2 regions of the Brochothrix campestris genome follow, and region 2 is predicted to be linked to the other one. Evidence: predicted binding sites of a transcription regulator. Region 2 holds the regulator's gene; the other holds the start of a gene.

Region 1 (10,928 bases), 590 kb from region 2:
AAAAAGCAACCACTAACATATTAACGGCCGATAGCGAGATAGCTAGTGCTGTCTTTGCTCGCATCCCTAAAATTGCTCGCGCGATTCAGGCAGCGTTTCCTGATTGTGAAGGCATGAACATATTAAGTAATGCCGGCGACATCGCCTCACAAAGCGTCTTTCATTGGCATGTTCACCTCATCCCTCGTTATTCAAAAACAGACGACGGCTTTGGCTTGAAATGGCAAGAACATGGTGAAGATTACACAGCCGAACAACTCACAGCGATTGCCTCTATCATTAAGCAATCAATCAATTAATAAAACTATTACTAAAGGAGAGTTACTTATGAAATCAAAATCATTAGTGTTAGGCTTAGTTATCGGTGCAAGTGCTTCGGCGATTGCAACCCTTTTCTTAGCTCCAAAAGCAGGTAAAGAATTACGTAACGATATTGCTGAACGATCAGTTAGCATGGGCGGCGTTTTAAAAGAAATTGCCTATAATGCCAACACGTTAACAGAACAATTAAAAACCTTCTCAACCGAAGGGATTGAAGTTGTTAAAGATGTTGTCGAAGAAATTGAGGAAGTCGTTGGTAACTGGAACAAAACAATTGAACCTGATAAACAACGCTTAAAAGATGAATTGAAAGATCTCCAAAAGACTGTCAGTGCCCTTGAAAAAACAGTCAAAGGTTAAGCTTAGCACCGCCCTTCGATAGCTCATAAAAAAGACAGAACCTCAAAATATCACTTTGACCTCATGAAACGTTTGTTTATGAGGTCTTTTTGTACTTGCTTTCAGTGACCAATCACGATAGAATACTGTTTGAAGTTAGAAAGGAGATATGGCATGCATTGCATCCGCTCTATTAAACATGAACAAGAAGAAAGTTTTTACCGTTTATTCATCGTATCTTTCCTTGTATTCATCACTGTCTTAAGTACGCTCATTATTACGCATCACCTATTGCTCGGAAATAACTATACGTACCAGTACCCATTAATCGGCTTTCTCATTTTATTACTAATCTATCCTTTCCATAAGTTATTTCATTACATCATCATGCCTGACAAACGAGAAATCTATCTTCAAATCCAGCGACACTTTGTTGTTGTTCCCTTTATCGAGGTAAAGTTAGACAAAGCAGTTCCAAAACGCCGTTACTTATTCGCTTTAATTACCCCATTTCTCACCATGTCGCTTCTTTGGTTATTAATTTATTATTATTATGATTTAAAGTCGGTCTATATGTATTTAGCCTTGGCGATACACTTAGCTATCTGTACAACCGATATTTATTGTTTTTTCACCTACTTGAAATTTCCCAACAACAGCTTTATTGAGGACTCTTCCCGTGGAGTTAGAGTTCTTATTAAAGATGAGTTTGATGACGAGTGGTCATAGTTTATTCATATTTAGTTAATAGTTATTTAATTTGTCTTTTCAGACCGTTCTTGATATGATAAATGTTGTAGACTAATTCAATTTACCTAAGGAGTGTGTCAAATTAATGAAATCAAAAATCAATTTAATGATTGGTAGTATTATTGTGCTTGTTGTCGCAGTAATTGTCCTTTCAGTGATGTTATTCTCAAACAGTAGCAGTGCTATTGTCAAAACAAAAAGTGGTAACGTAACAAAAACAGAACTTTACGATTATATGAAAGATGCATCGGGAGCAAGTGCTGTTGAATCACTAACATTCAAAACAATTTTAGAAGATAAATTTGGTTCTAAAGTTAAAAAAGCAACAATCGATGATCAAGTCGAAGCTTTACAAAAACAATACGGTGGTAAAGATGCTTTAGTTTCTGCCTTACAACAAAGTGGTATTACTTCAATCGCAGCATATAAAGATACATTACGCTTACAAGCGTTGCTTAATCAAGCAGCTCGTGATTATGTAAAACCTTCAACTAAAGAATTAAAAACTTTTTATGACAAAACATGGCAACCAGACTTCACTATCTCAAAAATCGTTTTAGCTGACAAAGATGCTGCAACAAAAGTCGCTAAAAAACTTAAAGATGGTGGCGATTTTGCTAAACTTGCAAAATCAGACTCTACAGACACAACAACTGGTGCTAACGGCGGTAAAACCGATCCTATCAGTGTAACTGCTGCACAAACAGCCTATGGTGATTTCTATGCTGACGTTTACAAACTTAAAGAAGGTGCTGTATCTGCACCAATCAAAACAAGTTCTGGTACTTATGAAATAATCAAGATGGTTAAAAAACCAGCTAAATCAACATTCGATAAAGACAAAAAAACGGTAACAGAATCTTATTACACTACTAAAGCAACTCAAGAAGCCCAAACTGCTGCATTGAAAAAACTTTACAAAGCTTCTGATGTTAAAGTGAAAGATTCTGACTTTAAAGATGTCTTTGCTTCATACAAATCATCAGACAAATAATATGCAAAAAAACAGCCCACTGGGTTGTTTTTTTTTGCATATTATTTGTCAAATTAAGCTGGACAATTGCTCTTCGTTTACGTAACTCAAAAACACTTCCAATGGTGTCCGGTAGTTTAATGATTTCCTTGGTATGTGATTTCTTTTTGAAGCAACAGCTGAAACGAAGTTTTGGTTAACTTGGTAAAAGTCCAGCTTTTTTGGCAAGCCATTTCTACGTAAAATGCCGTTAGAATTTTCGTTTAGCCCGCGTTGTGAAGGTGTTCCAGTCTCTGCAAAAAAATAGAGCTCTCATTGGAGTTACTTATTTCTTTCCACAATCAAACGTGAGTGATTTAAACATGTTTTTGAGAATAGATTGTAAACAATCCGTCGTCTCTTTTTCGATATTTGCTGATTTTCACTTTTATGATAAACACCGACAATTGTATCGCCTTCCTCGACGTTCGTTGTGTCCGTTTGGCTTACGTTTACCTTTCATTGGTAGCTTTGTGATACCGAAGTAGTTGGCTTTAAATAGGCAATAGAGCGTTCTACCAGAACATGAAATAGCTATACATCAGGTGGCTAACCTTTAGCCGTCATTTTCTGAATGTAGGTTTGTTGATCCGTACTTAAAATGATCGGTCGTCTGCCACAATATGTTTTATTTTCTTTGTGTTTTTGATAAAAAGCACTGGCCGAGGAACTTTTCTTTAAAAAATTGTAGACATTATCAATCGTTTGTCTTGAACATCCTAGTATCTTCAATCCGGTTAAAACAGATTGTTTCGTTTGGAAATAGGCTTCTATCATTACAAGTACATTTGGTGTAGAGATGTTTATAGGTCATTTGTCTACACTCAAAATAATTCTTTGGTCGGAACTATTTTGAGTGTCGCACAAAATGGCTTTTTTATTTGTCTCGCTTAATTTTACTATCGGCGGCATATAATAAAAAGAGTGGCAATGATTACAAATCACTGACACTCTTTATTTAAGTCTATTACTCTTCTTTATTGTACTTCGGATTATAAAACGAGCGGTTATCTAAACCAAAAATCCGTTCACTATATGTTCCTGGATCGGTATGAGCAAGCGCCTTCGTTAACATATTTAATGAGGCATCCATTTGATCAATCAGATGAATCAACTCAGCCTCCATCACTAGTGGCGGTTTAGGACTGCCCCATTCGCCTTTACCATGATGAGATAAAATAATATGTTGTAAGACGACGATTTCTTCGCTGTCAATTTGCAATTCAGCTGCTGCTTTAGCAATTTCATTCGACACGATTGAAATATGACCTAACAGATTACCAGTGATCGTATACGTCGTTGCCACTGGGCCACTTAATTCAATCACCTTCCCTAAATCATGTAAGATGATACCCGCATAGAGTAAATCGGCATCCAATTCAGTGTACTGTTGTTGGAGCTGATCAGCAATGCGCAACATCGATAACGAATGGAATGACAAACCAGAGACAAATTCATGATGGTGACGCATCGCAGCTGGATAACTAAAGTATTCTGCCTCATACTTTTTCACAAGATAATGCGTGACACGTTGTAAGTTCGCATTTTTAATCGCAAATAAGTAATGCATCAGTTCTTGTTGAATTTCATCTCGTTTTATTGGAGCTGTTTTTAAAAATTGATCGGCCGATACACTGTCTAACGCGCTCGTTTCACGTAAACCTTTAATTTTCATTTGCTTTTGTCCACGATAATTTTGCACCTCACCAACCACACTTACAATACTTTCAGGTATGTAACGTTTCAAATCTTCATCAGAAACATCCCATAATTTCCCTTCAATCTCACCTGATTTATCTTGGAACACAATCGATAAAAAAGGTTTTCCATTTGTAGCAATTCCTTTTTGAGCACTTTTAATAAAAGCATAGGCCTCAACAGCCTCACCAACATTGTACTCTAACAACTTCTTTTGCATCAAAATCTCCTCTTTCGTAATCATAATCGTTACCCTTATTATAACATAATGCTCGTCACTATAAAAAAACGTTAGTATTCAGACTCCGTGTCATTTTGGCGGTAGGTCGTTAAATCCAAACATTGTTCAGCCGGCAAGTAATCTTTCATATAGGCATGACAGGTAAAATAGATGATTTGTTGTTTATCTTTAATACGGTCTAATAATTTCATAATTAAGTCTGTTCGACGTTTATCGAAGTTAACAAAACTATCATCAATTATAATCGGTAAGGATATTGCCGATTCCAACACCTCAATAAAGGCAAATCGAATCGATAAATACAACTGTTCCTTTGTTCCTTGACTCAATTCTTCACCCTTAAATTGAAAATTATCTTGTCGTTGCACGAGCAGTTCATCCGCGAAAAAGTCGATGCGATAGTAACGTCCCTCCGTTAAATAACTTAAGAATTCACTCGCCTTTTTCAGTACCCGTGGAAGTCGTTCAGCTTGCAGTCGTTCGACCATCTCGTTGACAATTGTTTGTGCAGTTTTATAGCGCATCCACTCCTGACTGAGATTAGCTACTTCAGCCTTTAGTAAAAAATATTCGTGTGCTATATCCGCGAAAACTTCACCTTTTGTTAACAATTGAATTTGATGGTTCAATTCAAGTAAGTTTTTTTGTGCTATTTGGCGCTCTTTCTGGATCGTTAGACGCTGTTCTTTTAGATTGGCTAATGCTTTTAAAATAGCTGTTTTCGAAGCGAATTGTCGTAATGCTTTGCGCTCATTATTGCTGACTTGCATCTGTAGCACCATCAAACGTGTCTTAATTGTCTCTGCTTGTCTTTTTTGTTCTGCCTTCTGATAAAAGGCTGCTATATCAGGCACATTGACTTCAGCCAACAAAGCTGCTTGTTTTTCCTCATTACGAACAAGTGTTGCCTCAACGCGCGTCTTATTGTTGAGTAGCTGCTCTTTTTCTTGTCGTGCATTAATCGCAGCTTCGGTCTGATGATGATAGGCCTTTTGCTCAGTCAACAAGCGGTCTAGTGTGGCTGGAACATTAGCCCAATCTAGCTCATCCTTCACAGCCGCTGTCACCTGTTGTAACCCATTTAGCCACTGATTTTGTGCCATTATCAGCTCAGTCATTTGCTTTTGTTCTGCTTGTTTTTGGTGCCAGTGTCGTTGTTCGTTAAGTCGCTTGTTGAAGGCGATTAAAAAGACGTCTGTTTCCGTCGGCGAAAGAGACAGTTTTGCTTGTTGGGCATAACAGGCTAAACTTTGCCAAATAACTTCACTTTGCTCCAGTAATCCTTCATTTGTTCGATCATGTTCTGACTTTACAAATTGCAGTTCATCTAATACGGCACACTGCTGTTGCCAAATTTTTTCCCACTCGGTATGAGTTGAACTCGATTCCACGAGTTTTCCTGGTTTCGTACGATAACTACTATAGCTTTTAAACAGTAGAATAAGCGCGCCCAAAGCCATCAAATAGAACAGCGGATGAATAACTGTAGCGAGCAGAACACTAACAATGATCGCTCCAACACTGACATAAACACCTCTACCAATCAACGGTGCTTTTGTTACGTCAGTTTGATCACTCTCATCTTGTAGCTTTTCTTCAATTTCATCACAATTTAATTGTTGCCGTTCAATTTTAGCGAGCAGCGATTGACTTTCTTGCTGCTTTTGTTGTAGCTGCCATTGTAAGCGTTCATATTTTTGTACCAATTGTGTCACCTCTGCTAGATTAGCTTCGGTCAGATCAGTTATTATTTGACGCGATAACTGTTCGTTTATAGCCTCTGTTCCTAATGCTGTTAAGCGACGTTCACGCTCTTGAAAAAGTGACCAATCTGCTAAATAAGGTTCAATTTCATCCCATTCTAGTCCTTCAAACTGGTTGCTTTCAACCATTTGACGCAACACATGATTTAAAGATAATTCCAGTTTATAAGCCTCATTTTCCAGCTGTTCTCGTTCTGTCACCAACGCCTTCATCTGTTCAAATCCATCTGCTGGAAAACGAGTAACCGCAAGTTTTTTTAACGTTTGTTGGCCTTTTTCCGCTTCTTCAAATACTGACCATTTGCTTAAGTAGTCAGTGTATTGTTCCTGTTGTATGCTTAAGTCAGCCTCTTTTTTCTGGGATTGCTCTAGCTGTCGTTCAAGCAAACCCGCTTGCTCTGTAAGCTGTGAAAAAGCACCATTATTTGCCTTTGCTTGCTTGTACTTCAGTTCTAAATCTTTTAAAAGATTTAGTTTCTTATTTAAGCTTGGCTTGCGTCCATTTGGTTTGAAAATATCTTCACGTTTTTTTTGCAATTGAGTATCGACTCTTAACAATACATCTGAACCAACTGTCCCTGCTGCCAATAAATAACGATTGAAATCAGATTCTTTTAAGGCTTGCACATTTTGTAAACCATGGATATCAAAACTATAGATGGCCTTAAACATCTGCTTCGTCATTCCTTGCAATAATTTCACAAGATCGGCTTCATCGCCCCGTGAACCATCAGCAAAATAAAGGGTGACATCACCAGTCGCCTTGCCTTTCTTCCGTTCAATCATGACGATTTCATTGGTATCGGTTGCAACCGTTATCCGACCGCCAAATCCATCGTAATCCTTCGGTTCTAATCGTCTTTCACTGCTTTTATTTGTTGGAAACCCAAATAAAATAGCTTCAATAAAGGCCATCATTGTTGATTTCCCTGCTTCATTTGGTCCATAAATCAATTGTGTTTTTCCAAAAGTTGGAAACGTTATTTGACGCCATTTACCGTAGCCATACACATCAAGCTGTTTAATAATCATTTTGTTTCACCTTCCTCCGCAATCAACTGCCCAATCAGCAAGGTTGCCTCTGTTATTAACTGCTCGCGTTCGCTATCAGTAGGCACTTCGATGTAGCGTCGAGCAAGACGTTGCATTATCATCTCTTGAATACTATCATTAAATGCTTGTGCTTCTTTCAATTGATTAATAGCACCCAACCAATGCGTTTGATAGGCGCTATCTTCTTGCCACCAACTGGCTGAAACATCAGTGTTTAATCGTTGTTCAATCTGATAAACCCAGACAAAATCATCACGCTCTTGTTCAAGATCTTGCAACCGTTCCAATACTTCATTGTTATTAATTTTTTGTTGCACTATCTTTCCTAATTTCCGATTTGAACGAATGACGATTCTTAAAAAGGCCTGCCCCTTTTGAAGCTGACGTACAGCATCAACTTGCTCAGTTAATTTTTGCAACAAATGATCTAGACTCATATCTGCCTCGATTTCCAAAAAACATTCGTGCCATACAATTGCAGCTGCTTCTTTAAATAACAGTTTCGTTTTCAGTTCATTTAGAGTGACCAAATAGCCACCTTTTTGCCCCGTTTCTTTACGATGACGACCTTGAATATTGCCCGGGTAAACAATCATTGGCTCTTTATGTAATACTGCTCGTTTATGAATATGACCTAATGCCCAATAATCAAACTGCTTTGCTAATAACTCATCTATTGAAAATGGTGCATAGTTCCCACCTTCAGTTAGCTCTTCGCCATGGTATATCCCAATATTATAAGATGCTGTTTTATCCTTAACATAGGTATCGACACGTCGGTCTTTAATGTGGCGTCGGTCATAACTAAAACCATGCAGTGCGACTGATCTGCCATCACCTAACTCGTGAATCACAGTTGTTGTTTCGCTCGGAAACAACGTTACATTACTCGGAAGACTTAACGCCACCTCATGATTGCCACGGTAATCATGATTTCCGGTTACAGCATACACTGCAATATCAGCCTGTTCTAGCCTCTGCATCTCTGCTATAAAACGCGCCTGAGCACGAATACTTTGTGTTTGTTCATCATAAATATCACCGGCAATAATTACAAACTCTACATCTTCATTGATTGCGATTGTAACGAGTTCGGTTAATGCCTTAAATGTGCTCTCTTTCATTGTTTGAAAAATGAGCGGTGGTAACTGCTTCAAGCCGACAAACGGACTATCTAAATGCAAGTCAGCAATGTGCATAAATCGTAGGTCTTTCATCACCCATCCCCCTCGATACGAATATATGTTCTAGTATAACACGAAAAACCTTACCCCTTAAAGAGAATACTATCCCACACAAAAAAGCAGTCACCGAGGGGTGACTGCTTTGCTTGTAATTCACTCTTTAACTTTACGCTTTTGGTTCTTCTTGATATAAGTCACGTAACGGACGTGTAATAATTTCATTCAAGTCATTAATTACAACCGACATGCGTTGTTCTGATTCGATTAAGGCTGAAATATGTTCATTTTCTTGTACTTCTTGCGCTAATTTTTGCGCAGTCTCAACTTCAGTCTCAGTAATTTCTTGGCCTTGTACTTGTTTTTGTTGTAATTCTAATTGCATCACACGGAATCGATCAAATAATGCTTGCGATGCTGGTGTATCCTTGACAACTTGGTAAGCATTTTTCAGTTCAGTGTATTGCTCCGATTGACGTAAGTTACTTTCTAAATTGTTTGCGATATCATAAAGATTTTCAGACATTATGCATTCCTCCTAGTCGATTTCATAATTACTATACCATGTTTTCAATTTCGATAACACAAAAAACTTCTACTAGTTACCAAAAAAATAATTGAAGAAATCCTTCGTTTTTTGAGCACCTTTTTTTATTCCTGATCCGACTGAGTCAGCTGTGTCTTTCACACTATCAAAGATACCTTTTTCTTCTGTTTCCTTGGTCGTTTGGCGTTCTTGTTCTGCTGTCGCAGCACTTTCAATATCAAAGCTCTCGTTTTTCATTTGTGGTAATGATTGACTTAAGATTTTACCCGCAACACTAACAACACCTGATGAACTGTCAGTTTGCAAATAATGTTCTTCATCTGTATTATCAAAGCCCATCCACATCGATAGTACAACGTTAGGAGTATAGCCAACAAACCATTGATCTTTGGTTCCATCCGTTGTCCAATCCACCTGAGTTGAGCCTGTTTTCGCTGCTATATCATAACCTGGAACGCCTGCACCTTGACCTGTTCCGCTTTTCACAACATCTAACAACATCGAAGTCATATCTTTCGAAACCGTTTCAGAAATGATTTTTTTACTCGTTGTTTCTTCATTATCGACAATGATTCGGCCACTCGCATCAACAATCTTTCTAATTAGATGCCCTTTTTCTGGTAATTTACCTTCGTTTGAAAAAGTAGCGTAGGCCCGCGCCATCGTCATTGGTGAATAGCCTGTTTTTGTACCACCTAAAGCTAAAGACAAGTTTTCATCTGCTTTTGCGACTGAAAGACCAAATCGTTCGACTGATTTAACACCAGTGTTCAGACCGATTTTTTTGAGTAACCATACAGCCGGTAGATTAATCGAATTTTGCACTGCTTCATACATCGGCATTTTCCCTTGATAAACTCCGCCAATATTCGTTGGTTTATAACCGTTGAAGTCAGTGAACTTATCTTGGAGTTGGTCAGTTGTTTCAAATCCTTCCTCGAGTGCTGGCACATAAACAGCTAACGGTTTCATTGTTGACCCCACTTGCGTACGCAATTGTGTTGCTCGATTAAAGCCTCTAAAGACATGTTCGCCACGACCACCGACTAGTGCATATATTCCTCCTGATTTTGGTTCCATCATCACACCACCGCTTTGAACCATCTCGCCGTTCATATCGCTCGGAAAGTTATAATCATTGTTGTAGACTGTTTCCATCGCTGTTTGGAGGTTTTGATCCATCATCGTATAAATTTTGTAACCTTTTGTAAGTAAATCATCTTGTGACAAACCATAATTATTGATAGCTTCATTCAAGACAGCGTCGGTATAAAACGGATATTTAGTCTGTGCTGTAGTCGTTTCTTTCGTATTCAAAACAATGGCTTGTTTAATAACTGTATCATACTGTTCCTGCGTGATTTTTTCGTTTTCTAATTCTGCTTTTAACACTTGATCTCGACGCGTTGTCGCTTTTTCAATGTACTTTGTTGGATCGTAAGAAGAGGGTAATTGAACCAACCCTGCTAGCAGTGCACCTTCTTCAATTGAAACATCCTTAGCCGCTTTATTGAAATATTTTTGCGACGCATTCTCGATGCCCCATTCACCATTACCAAAATAGACCGTATTCAAATACATTTCTAAAATTTCATCTTTTGTGTATTTATTTTCAATTTCAGCTGCTAAAAATAATTCTTCAACTTTTCGCTTTAATGTTTGTTTATCGGTTAGTAGTGCATTTTTCGCAAGTTGTTGTGTGATAGTCGATCCTCCACCTGTAATATGACCCGTTGTTAGTAAACCGACAACACCTCGAGCCATCCCACGAATATCAAAGCCATTATGAGTATAAAAGCGTCTATCTTCTATAGATATAAGGCCGTTTTTAATATTAGGAGATATTTTATCAATTTTGACAAAAGTTGCATTGCGTGATGACACCTCTGTCGCCTTATCGCTATCTTTATCGTAAAGACCTGTCGTTGTTTCAAGCGCAGCTTTTAGCCCATTAACATTTGCTTGTTTAGCCATAAATGTGAAGTATAAAATTGTCAAAAAGACAACCGTTAGAATAGTAATA
Region 2 (10,928 bases):
ATAAATCTTTAAATATTTTCATTCAGTCACCTCAAGTTTTTCTATTATGATCGTTCTCTCTTAGATAAATTAGGTTCAGACAAGGCTTATCCATTCAATCATCATACTAAAAAGAACGAAAGACGGTCAAGCACAACGTTTATACCTTACTTTAATGGTCAGATATAGGTGGTCGATAGAGTGAAAATAGCACGAGGCTAATACCTACCAATCCCAAAATAATAATATAGCCACTAATTAAACCTGCTGACATAAACCCACCGAGCGTCAGCGCGAATCCAGCTAACAACTGAGATAGTTGTGTTCCAAGTCCCGCAAAACTTAAGTAGGACGCTTGTTTGTGCTGTGGAATTAAATCCACTTGGCGTGCATTTAATAATGGTGTCGCCACAAGCTCTCCTACTGTGACACACACCATTAAAATAATTAACCACGACATCGTAGTGTTGCTTGCCATTATGCCGTAACCAACAACATAAAGTAAGAGTCCGCCGCAAATAACAAGTCGTTCATTTAAGCGCTTGGTTAAGTGTGATAAATAAAAGGTTAAACCGACGACCATTACGGTATTGATGACTTGGAGTACACTTAACAGCCGCACACCGTCAAGCAACTGATTAAAAAGCGTCACAGGGGTGAATTGTTGCGAGAGCCGAACGCCGGTATAGGTTGTTAGTGTATATTCCACCATCTGATAGAGGGCTACACCAATCATAAATACCACCCAGCGTTTATCCTTAAAAACAATGGCGTAATTGGCAAATATTTGCCCGAATAGTGCCTGTTTCTGCCGTCGATTAACGGCATTTTCATACGTTAACTTCAATTGAATAACCAGCGTTACACCCAGAAGAACGACGCCCGACAGTATGAATAATGGTAAGAGATAATGCCTAAAGGCAAAACCCCCAATCGAAGCACCTAAGGCCATCGCTAAATTAAAAAGCCAATACTCATATTGATACACACGTTTGCGATTTTTATGGGTCGAACTATCCAATATAATCGCTCCAAAAGCCGGGTAATAAAGATTGAAACTGATACCGACGATAAAATAACCGACGACAAGCCAACTTAACGACTGAAAAAACCCTCCTAGTTGAGCGGCCATTAGAAAATAACCACCAGCATAACAAAGTTGACAGACGAGCAAAATATGCTTACGCTGCCAATGATCTGCCAAATAACCACCGATTAAACCGGCTACAAATGAAACTCCAACATTGCTCATGACGATGACACCGGCTAGTTGTGTCGGTACATGTTTTGCTAAGTAGATGATTAAATATGGAATCGTCGAACCATATACTAAACTGCTAAGAAAAGCGGTCAGTAATGTAACCTTTGTATTGTTGGAAAATGTGTTCATCTGGTACCTGCGCTTTCTGCCACTGTTTTTGTTGACTTGTTTGTTTCTTTGATCCAAGCAAAGAGCTATCTAATCGCCCGATAGCCCTATGTGATCACATTGTTAAGCATTGTAGCTTGTTGCCTACGATTGTAAAAAAAGACAGCTATCCGCCGTTTAATTGTTGTGTGAAACAATTAAACAAGTCACTAAACATACATTCGTAGCTACAACATGATGATTAAAAATTGCCTCTCACCACCGTTCCAATTTAGCACTTTAATGATAGCATAATAACGATCAACACTCCATCGTTTTCTGATAATTCTAACTATTATTTTTTGAAATAACTTTTTAATTATAAAAATAAAGCGACGACATCATCGTCGACGCTTTACTTTCACTCATATGTTCGAAGCGTTCACGCAGCTTTCATTTTCGACTTTATAACAGTTCACCAAAGCGGCGGATGTAAACGCCTTTCATCACGCTCACTAATGCTAAATAGGCAAGTATAATCGCGGCCAGCCATGCGAAGTAACTCAGTGGCAGAGCGCTCATTCCTAATGTTGTTCCTACTGCGGTATACGGTAAGACTGTTCCCATCAAAATGCCAATTGCCGTCACACAAGTAACAATTCGGGCCGCATTGCTTTGTAAGAATGGTATCTTTTCTGTTCGTAAAGCATGAATCACCAATGTTTGGGACCATAATGATTCGACAAACCAACCGGCGTGGAACAAGGCGATGAATACCACTTGTTCACTACCAGTCAATGTGCTGAACTGACCACCCACAACCTGTGGACAAATAATAAAGAATAGTAGCACAAAGGTGATAATGTCAAAGATCGAACTGGTTGGTCCAATCCATCGCATGAAGTTACCAATCGATTTCGCTTCCCATTTACGCGGTTTCGCTAAGTAGCTGCGATCAACTTTATCCCAAGGAAGTGAGATACAAGTTGTATCGTAAATCAAATTCAAGCATAAAATTTGAATCGGTAGCATTGGTAAAAATGGCAAAAAGATACTGGCAACAAGGACTGAGAACATATTACCGAAGTTTGAGCTAGCGGTCATTTTAATGTATTTTACGATGTTACCAAACAGATGGCGGCCTTCTAACATCCCTTTTTCTAATACATTTAAGTCTTTTTCAAGGAGGATAACATCAGCTGATTCCTTGGCGATATCAACCGCGGTATCAACTGAGATGCCAATGTCGGCTGTTCTCATAGCGGCGGCGTCATTAATGCCATCGCCCATAAAGCCGACCACTTTACCATTTGCTTGTAATGCTTGTACAATCCGCGTTTTTTGACTCGGTGATAACTTCACAAACACTTGATAATCCAAGACGATATTTTCTAATTCGATATCAGATAATTCATCTAAGTCATGACCATGAAAAAAGTTTTCAGTCGTTAAACCAACTTGTCGACAAACAGTTCGTGTTACTTCGGCATTGTCACCGGTTAACACCTTCACAGCGACACCAAACGATTGCAACGAGGAGATAGCAGCCTGCGCTGTTTCTTTCGGTGGATCTAAGAACGCTAAGTAGCCCATCAACGTCATCTCAGCTTCATCGGCAATACAAAAAGCATGGTCTTGCGGGTTTGTTTTCTTTTGGGCAATTGCAATCACACGTAGTCCTTGCTCGTTTAGCTGAGTCACTGCCCGCAACAACTTAGCACGCATGTCTTCATCTAACGGCAGAATATGACCATCAAATTCGACCGTTGTTGAAATCGCTAGCATTTCTTCAACTGCACCCTTTGTAATAACTTCTGTCTCACCTTTTTGATTTTTGATAACGACGCTCATCCGACGACGATTGAAATCAAAAGGAATCTCATCGATTTTTTGGTAATTATCAGTGTTAACTGCAAGTTGCTTTTCGGCTTCCGCAATTATGGCGACATCCATCAGATTTTTCAAACCCGTTTGATAAAAGCTATTATAAAAACCATGGCGTAAAATACGATCGTCTTCCTTACCGTTTACATTGAGATGATATTGGAGTGTGACCTTATCCTGTGTAATCGTACCGGTTTTATCTGTACAAAGCACATCCATCGCACCAAAATTTTGAATGGCATTAATATTTTTAATGATTGTTCCCTGTTTTGCCATTGCTGCCGTTCCTTTGACAAGATTGGCCGTTACGATCATCGGTAGCATTTCAGGTGTTAATCCAACAGCGACAGACAAACCAAACATTAATGCTTCGAGCCAATCGCCCTTCGTTAAGCCATTAATAATAAAAACGGTCGGAGCCATGAGCAGCATAAACCGTATTAAGAGCCACGATACTGAGCCCACGCCTTTTTCAAATGACGTTTTCAGTTTCACAGCACTAATGTCAGTCGCGATTTGACCAAACTGAGTTGCTTGTCCGACTGCAATTATGATCCCAACAGCTGTTCCACTGACGACGTTTGAACCCATAAAGACAAGGTTCTCAGCCTCAAGTTTACTTTTAGTTGGCATCGCTCGTGCACCATTTTTTTCAACAGGAACACTTTCACCCGTCATTGATGCTTGTGACACAAATAAATCTTTCGCTTCAATGATGCGAAGGTCAGCCGGCAACATATCTCCCGCCGACAATTCAATAATATCTCCAACGACAAGTGACTCAATCGGCTGCTCGACTGCTTTGTGACCATTGCGACGTACAGCAGCCGTAACTTCAATCATGTTTTGGAGCTGTTCGAGTGATTTATTCGTTTTAACCGTTTGAAAAAGACTGACAGAACCACTTAAAATGACCATCGTCATGATAATAATAACAGCTGTCATATCTTTGTCGGCAGCCGTTGCCAACGTATAATCTGTTATAAAGGATATAAATGCTAATGCAATTAAAACAATTGTGAACGGGTTTAAAAAGGCTTTCATCACTATCCGCCAATACGGTGTTTGATTAACTGCCTCCAAGCGATTTTCACCATACTCCGTAAGAGATTGAGTGACTGCTTCAGTTGTTAACCCTGTATGTGCACTGTTAAAGTAAGAAAATAATTCTTCCTCACTTGCCCGTGTTGCAAAATCGTACTTGTTTTGAGATGGTGTAATTGTTTTCTTTGTCATTTTTGTTCGCCTCTTTTCTGATTGTTTGTGCAATCAGCTGACAGCGACCTAACCGTCAGATACTTTTGTTGATTTCATAACGATCACTACTGTCAGTGACTGCGTCGTATGACTTTTGGGGTCATCTCCGCTCATCGTCTCACCCTTTCGTGTTACTAATTTGAAAACAAAAAAAGCCCGTTGTAATTTACAACGAGGGCATAACAAAATAGCAAAAACCTCGTTGAGTTTTAGCACTGTGCAACGTAAAGAGTACATCTTAGCCACCTTATGAAGAGCCTTAATCCGGCAATTCCTGTTCTACCACGTTGGTGTCTCTCGACATTTCCGGGCAGTGGCTTATGTTTGCATAGGAGCCTCACCTAACAATTTTTCATTTTCTTAACTTTTTAAAATTACCATTACTTTACGACTATGTCAATCACTAACATTACCTATCGTCAGGAAAAAGATGATTATCAGCATTAATAATATATCTCTCCGAAACAAAAAAAATAAATAAAAAAAGGTACAACTTCTATGAGTTATACCTTTTCATCATTAAATTAAAATTGAAATATATCGAAAAATAACATTTGTCAGTTTTCGTTCATTATTTCTTTTTCTTTTTAGCTTTTTCTTTAGTTGCTGCAGTTGCTTGTTGTTTGCTCATTGCAGACATCATTTGGTTGACTTTTTTCTGTGATGGTTTTTGACCCATTTGAGCCATCATCATTGTTAACATTTGTTCGTTAACAGGTGGGTTTTCTTGTAAGTATTTCATCATGTAACGACGTGCAATAAAGAAACCTAATGCCGCTCCCGCTAATAATGCTACTACAATTAATACAATCGCTAACCATAAACTCATTATCTGTTTCCCCCATTTCTCATTTATCTCTATTATTGTACTGTAAAAGCGCTGGTATGACAATAGCCTAGACGATGGAATCCATCGAATAGCACCGACTTACACAAAAATAAGACAACAGCTGACCGAGAAAAAACGGCAAGCTGTTGCCTCATTCTGCGTCTAACGTATCACATTATAATGCTTCGACTGTTTTAACGACGTTTTCAACGGTAAAGCCGTATTCAGCGATTACCGTGTCACCCGGTGCAGAAGCACCAAAAGTATCAACGGCAATGACTGCACCATCTAACCCAACATATTTACCCCAACCAAATGAGCTTGCCATTTCAATACCGACACGTTTACGAACAGCGTTTGGTAAAACAGACTCTTTGTATTCAGCTGATTGTTGATCAAATAGATTGAATGACGGCATGCTGACAACTGACACATCTGTTCCTTTTGCAGCAAGAGCCGCTTGGGCTTCAACTGCTAAGTTAACTTCAGAACCTGTGGCAATTAAAATTGCATCGGCGACCTCTTTTTGAGCTGGCGAGATAACATAGGCCCCTTTTAAGACACCTTCTTCAGCCTTAGCAGCAGAACCTGTAATGACTGGTAAGCCTTGGCGTGTTAAGACAAGTGACGTTGGGTGACTTTGTGACTCTAAGGCTACTTTCCATGCAGCTTTCACTTCATTACCATCAGCTGGACGAATGACAACCATGTTAGGAATTGAGCGTAAACCAGCAAGTTGTTCAACTGGCTCATGTGTTGGACCATCTTCACCAACTGCAACTGAATCATGTGTTAACACGTAAGTTACTGGTTGATGTTGAATCGCAGCTAAACGAGCAGCCGCTTTTAAATAATCTGAGAAGACGAAGAATGTTCCACCGAACACACGTAACCCACCGTGTAGTGACATCCCATTCATGGCAGCGGCCATTGCAAATTCACGCACACCGAACCAAATGTTACGTTGTTCTGGGGCATCCTTTGTAAATTGTTCATCCGTTTTAATCGTTGTGTTGTTTGATCCTGCTAAATCGGCAGAACCACCGAAGAAGAACGGTACTTTGGCTGCAATCGCGTTAATAACATCACCACTTGACGCACGTGAAGCTGTTGCCGAACCCTCAGCAAATGTCGGCATTTCTGCTTGCCAATCAGCCGGTAATTCACCTGCGAATGAGTCAATATATTGTTGCGCTAATGCTGGATAAGCAGCTTTGTATTCAGCAAATAGAGCGTTCCATTCTGCTTCAGCTTTTGCACCACGTTCAGCCACATTAGCTGTGTAGCGTGCGTATACTTCATCAGGAACAGTAAATTCAGGGTAATCCCATCCATATGCCGCTTTTGTAGCAGCAATGCCGTCAGCACCTAATGGCGCGCCGTGGACAGCACTTGTACCTTGTTTTGGTGCACCAAATCCAATAACTGTTTTAATTTCGATGATTGTTGGTTGTGTTTTGTTAGCTTTAGCAGCGGCAATTGCAGCTTCAATCTCAGCTAAATCGTTACCATCTTTAACTAACAAATGTTGCCAACCATAAGCGTCAAAACGTTTTTGCACGCTTTCTGAGAATGAACGATCTAAGTCGCCATCTAATGAAATATCGTTTGAATCGTATAACACGATTAATTTATCAAGTTGTTCGTGACCAGCTAATGAAACAGCTTCAGCTGAAACACCTTCCATTAAATCACCATCACCACATAAAGCGTATGTATAGTGATCAACAACGTTAAAGTTATCTTTGTTGTACATCCCTGCTAAATGACGTTCTGCCATTGCAAAACCGGCTGCCATTGCCACACCTTGACCTAATGGTCCTGTTGTCGCTTCGACGCCGTCTGTATGTCCAAATTCAGGATGTCCTGGAGTCAAGCTACCCCATTGACGGAAGTTTTTAAGATCTTCAATGCTTAATTTGAAGCCTGATAAGTGTAACAAGCTGTATAGTAACATTGAACCATGCCCTGCTGATAAAATAAAACGGTCACGGTTGGACCACGTTGTGTTGCTAGGGTTTACATTTAAAAAACGCGACCATAAAGTATAAGCCATTGGAGCGGCACCTAATGGTAAGCCTGGATGTCCTGAATTAGCCTTTTGAATAGCATCCATAGAAAGAGTTCGGATTGAATTCACTGCGAGTTGATCTACTTTATCAAACATTTAAAAAACATCCTCTCAAGATATAATTATATACGTATACAGATAATTCATTTGTCTTTCTATAGTTGAAAGAACAGTAATGTATTAATTCGTACAAGCATAATTATAAACCATTTCTAGCAAAACAACTAGAGAAAAGTTCGGAAAATGCTTTTAAATTAACAATGGAAACGCTTTGCACAAAAAAACATCGATTTGAGATTATCCTCACTTCGATGCCTCGGCGATCCATTTATTAATCTTTTGCATAGTAAATCGTGTGTGCATTGCTTTTCTTTTTAACGGGAATAACAATTTCTTGTCCGACTTCTAATTTATTCTCGTGCATGATGGGATTGTGATCACTCATCCATTTAACCATATGTTGTGTTTCTTTAGCAGTTTGTGTGTAGTCTTCAGCGATAGACCAGAGATTATCAGCTTCGACAATTGTGTACGTTTCATATTTCCCCTTGCCTAAATCACCACTTGTAAATCCGACAACCAATGTGAATACAATTAAAATAGCGATTAAAACAAGGACAAAAGCAAATTTAGACCAAATACGATCAATTACTGTTTTCATTTATAAATCCCCCAATCGAATGTTTGTTCGTGTTTATATCATAAACCGAACAAACGTTCTTGTCAACAGTAAAACAGAACAAACGTTCTTGTCAACAGTAAAACAGAACAAACGTTTGTGTTTTAACAACTGTGGTGTTATACTATAGTTATTAAATAACGATACAGAGGTGTCTAATGAAACTTTCTAAACGACAAAGTGAAATTTTCGAATTTATCAAAAATGAAGTGAAAACGAAAGGTTATCCACCCTCGGTCCGTGAAATCGGTGAAGCTGTCGGTTTAGCTTCAAGTTCTACTGTTCATGGTCACCTAGAACGATTGGAACAAAAAGGTTTGATTAAACGTGACCCTTCAAAACCACGTGCCATTGAAGTTATGGATGATTCACCTAAGGTGGCAACTGTCAATATTCCCTTACTTGGAAAAGTCACTGCGGGTGTGCCAATTACGGCCATTGAAAACATCGAAGAATATTTTCCGTTACCTGAATCAATGCTTACCAGTGATGCGAACCTGTTCATGCTTAAAGTGGATGGTGAAAGTATGATTAATGCGGGCATACTCGATGGCGATAAGTTAATTGTCCGTCAACAAAATACGGCCTATGATAATGACATTGTGATTGCGATGACCGACGAAGATGAAGCAACCTGTAAACGCTTTTTCAAAGAAGAAAATCGCTTTCGTTTACAACCAGAGAACGATACGATGGCACCGATTTACTTAACAAATGTTACCATTCTGGGTAAAGTCGTTGGGGTATTCAGAGAAATGTAGTCCTTCTTCAAGTAAACAAAAAATAGCCTTCTGCCAGCATCATTCCTGGCAGAAGGCTATTTTGGTTCTATAATTTATGGTGTTGGTGAATTTTCACTGATGCCTATTTTTCCGCGAAAAAATAGCAACATTTTCAAAATCCCTATAATATTAAGTCATCACAACAAATTTATAAGGGGGATTCGACAATGTCAGCTATCACTTGTAATAATATCGCAAATCCCTCTGGAATTACAGATGAAACTATTTCTTTTCCAAAAACATGGTGTTTAACTCAGTTAATTAAAGGTGTTTTAAGCACTTGTTATTTTGGTACACTCTCTTACACTCCCTAAAACAAATAACCTTCCAACCTATCTCTTTTTAAAGAAGCTAACGCTTCTTATGTAAAGGATGTAAAACAACCTTTATCGCTTCAACTTCGATGGTAAAACGAAATTGTTTTATCTCCAAACGTGTCATCCAAACACTAGCTGCCGAAGGACAGTTTATTACTTCTGAAAAAGATATCGCTTTTAGACAGAGTGTTTCAACAACTACTGTTAATCGTGCTTTACACCAATGGTCGCCTCAATTCAAACCGAACTATCAAAGGCTTCCACTAGATCTTTCAATGGATGAATTCAAATCGGTAAAGAGTGCTGATAGTCAGATGCATTTTATTTGCACTGATGCGAAAAAATATGAAATCATTGATATCCTCCCATCTAGAAGATTGCATCATCTCAGAGATTACTTTTCAAATTATTCATATGAAGCGAGAGCCTCAATAATAAACGTGCAGCGTCATGACGTTTGTGAAGGCGACTCTAGCGGGAAAAGTGGCAGCTGAATACCCCACAGCGGAGCGCGGAGGATGAAGCGTCACCCGCAGAAAGCGTCCTTCACAAATGTCATGACTACAAAAAAAGCAGCTACCAAAAAAGATAGCTGCAAAAATGACTTATTTCACTAAATTTTGAATAACAACACTATTTGACATAGAGCCGCTATTTTTTGTTATTTTCTAAAAAGGCACGAAAACCACTCACATGATAAGGCTTTGCTTCATAAGTGACGCGTAAACCTTCATTTTCAATTGCCGCCGTTGTGACAGGTCCAATTGACAACAAAGCAAACGTCGGTAACAACTGACGCTCTGAGGCTGTCAGCAATGACAGAAAAGAGCTCACTGTCGACGGACTCGTTAACGTGATACAATCACCGGCTTCAAACGTAAAGGGGATCCGTTTCGCAGGAACGACCGTATAGACGGTCGTATGGGTTAACCGACAAAGGGATGACAATGCATCTGCTAAGTCTGTCGTTGCGCGTGCAGATTGTGGCAGCCAAACCTTATCGGTTTGCTTAACCACCTGTGATACCGCTGCAACAACACCACTCGAGATGAATGAATCCGCCTCAATCACTGGTTCAATCCCATAGCCTCGCAACGCTGTCGTCGTGGCTGGCCCAATCGAAATGGCCTTAAATGTCGGGAATTGGCGCTCACCTAACACTGCTTCGACGGAGTTTTGACTTGTAAACACGATGTAATCCTCCGGAGCTAATTGGGTCAAATAGTGCTGTACCAACGTCTGCTGCTGTTTTTTTAAGGTCAAGACTGGAAAAAACAGAGGCCGATGACCCAATTCGGTAATGAGTTCCTGTAAGCTGGTCGCTTGATGTGTCATCCGCGTTACAATGATCCGTTTCATCTCATGACCCTCCCTAGTCTTTTGTTAACCAGCGACAGACGTCTTTTGCGTGGTAAGTAATAATTAAGTCTGCACCTGCACGCTTCATTCCAAGCAATGTTTCCATCACAATTTTTTCTTCGTCAACCCAGCCATTTTGAGCGGCTGCCTTAACCATCGCATATTCACCACTAACGTTGTAAGCGACAATCGGAACATCATGCGCATTACGTGTATCACGAATAATATCCATGTAGGCCATTGCCGGTTTCACAATTAAGAAGTCAGCTCCTTCAGCGATATCTGAGGCTGCCTCGCGCATCGCTTCCCGGCGATTAGCAGGGTCCATTTGATATGTTTTGCGGTCACCAAAACGCGGAGCACCATCAGCAGCATCACGGAATGGTCCATAATAGGCTGAGGCATATTTAACTGCATAGGACA

The links. Region 2 encodes LexA, which represses DNA repair genes until DNA is damaged. Its sites were predicted from a motif close to CGAACATATGTTCG; they were not measured.
Region 1: ACJYYY_RS09510 (DNA repair exonuclease) is a predicted target of LexA. The motif match lies at 8,413-8,426, and genes of this name have one in related genera.

Annotation. Positions count from the first base shown of each region.
Region 1 covers NZ_CP175511.1:1,908,707-1,919,634, forward strand. The annotation lists gene ACJYYY_RS09470 (HIT family protein) at 1-299, shown strand, start outside; gene ACJYYY_RS09475 (YtxH domain-containing protein) at 328-681, shown strand; gene ACJYYY_RS09480 (DUF3267 domain-containing protein) at 835-1,389, shown strand; gene ACJYYY_RS09485 (peptidylprolyl isomerase) at 1,496-2,404, shown strand; partial or broken gene ACJYYY_RS09490 (IS30 family transposase) at 2,453-2,921, opposite strand; gene ACJYYY_RS09495 (hypothetical protein) at 2,972-3,199, opposite strand; gene yhaM (3'-5' exoribonuclease YhaM) at 3,390-4,340, opposite strand; gene ACJYYY_RS09505 (AAA family ATPase) at 4,412-7,156, opposite strand; gene ACJYYY_RS09510 (DNA repair exonuclease) at 7,153-8,394, opposite strand; gene ACJYYY_RS09515 (YlbF family regulator) at 8,528-8,884, opposite strand; gene ACJYYY_RS09520 (transglycosylase domain-containing protein) at 8,957-10,928, opposite strand, start outside.
Region 2 covers NZ_CP175511.1:1,319,569-1,330,496, forward strand. The annotation lists gene ACJYYY_RS06480 (ABC transporter ATP-binding protein) at 1-22, opposite strand, end outside; gene ACJYYY_RS06485 (MFS transporter) at 152-1,369, opposite strand; gene mgtA (magnesium-translocating P-type ATPase) at 1,793-4,447, opposite strand; M-box (ykoK) riboswitch at 4,657-4,824, opposite strand; gene ACJYYY_RS06495 (YneF family protein) at 5,040-5,297, opposite strand; gene tkt (transketolase) at 5,473-7,464, opposite strand; gene ACJYYY_RS06505 (LysM peptidoglycan-binding domain-containing protein) at 7,700-8,029, opposite strand; gene lexA (transcriptional repressor LexA) at 8,206-8,808, shown strand; gene ACJYYY_RS06515 (hypothetical protein) at 8,997-9,143, shown strand; gene ACJYYY_RS06520 (hypothetical protein) at 9,233-9,640, shown strand; gene ACJYYY_RS06525 (uroporphyrinogen-III synthase) at 9,798-10,505, opposite strand; gene hemB (porphobilinogen synthase) at 10,519-10,928, opposite strand, start outside.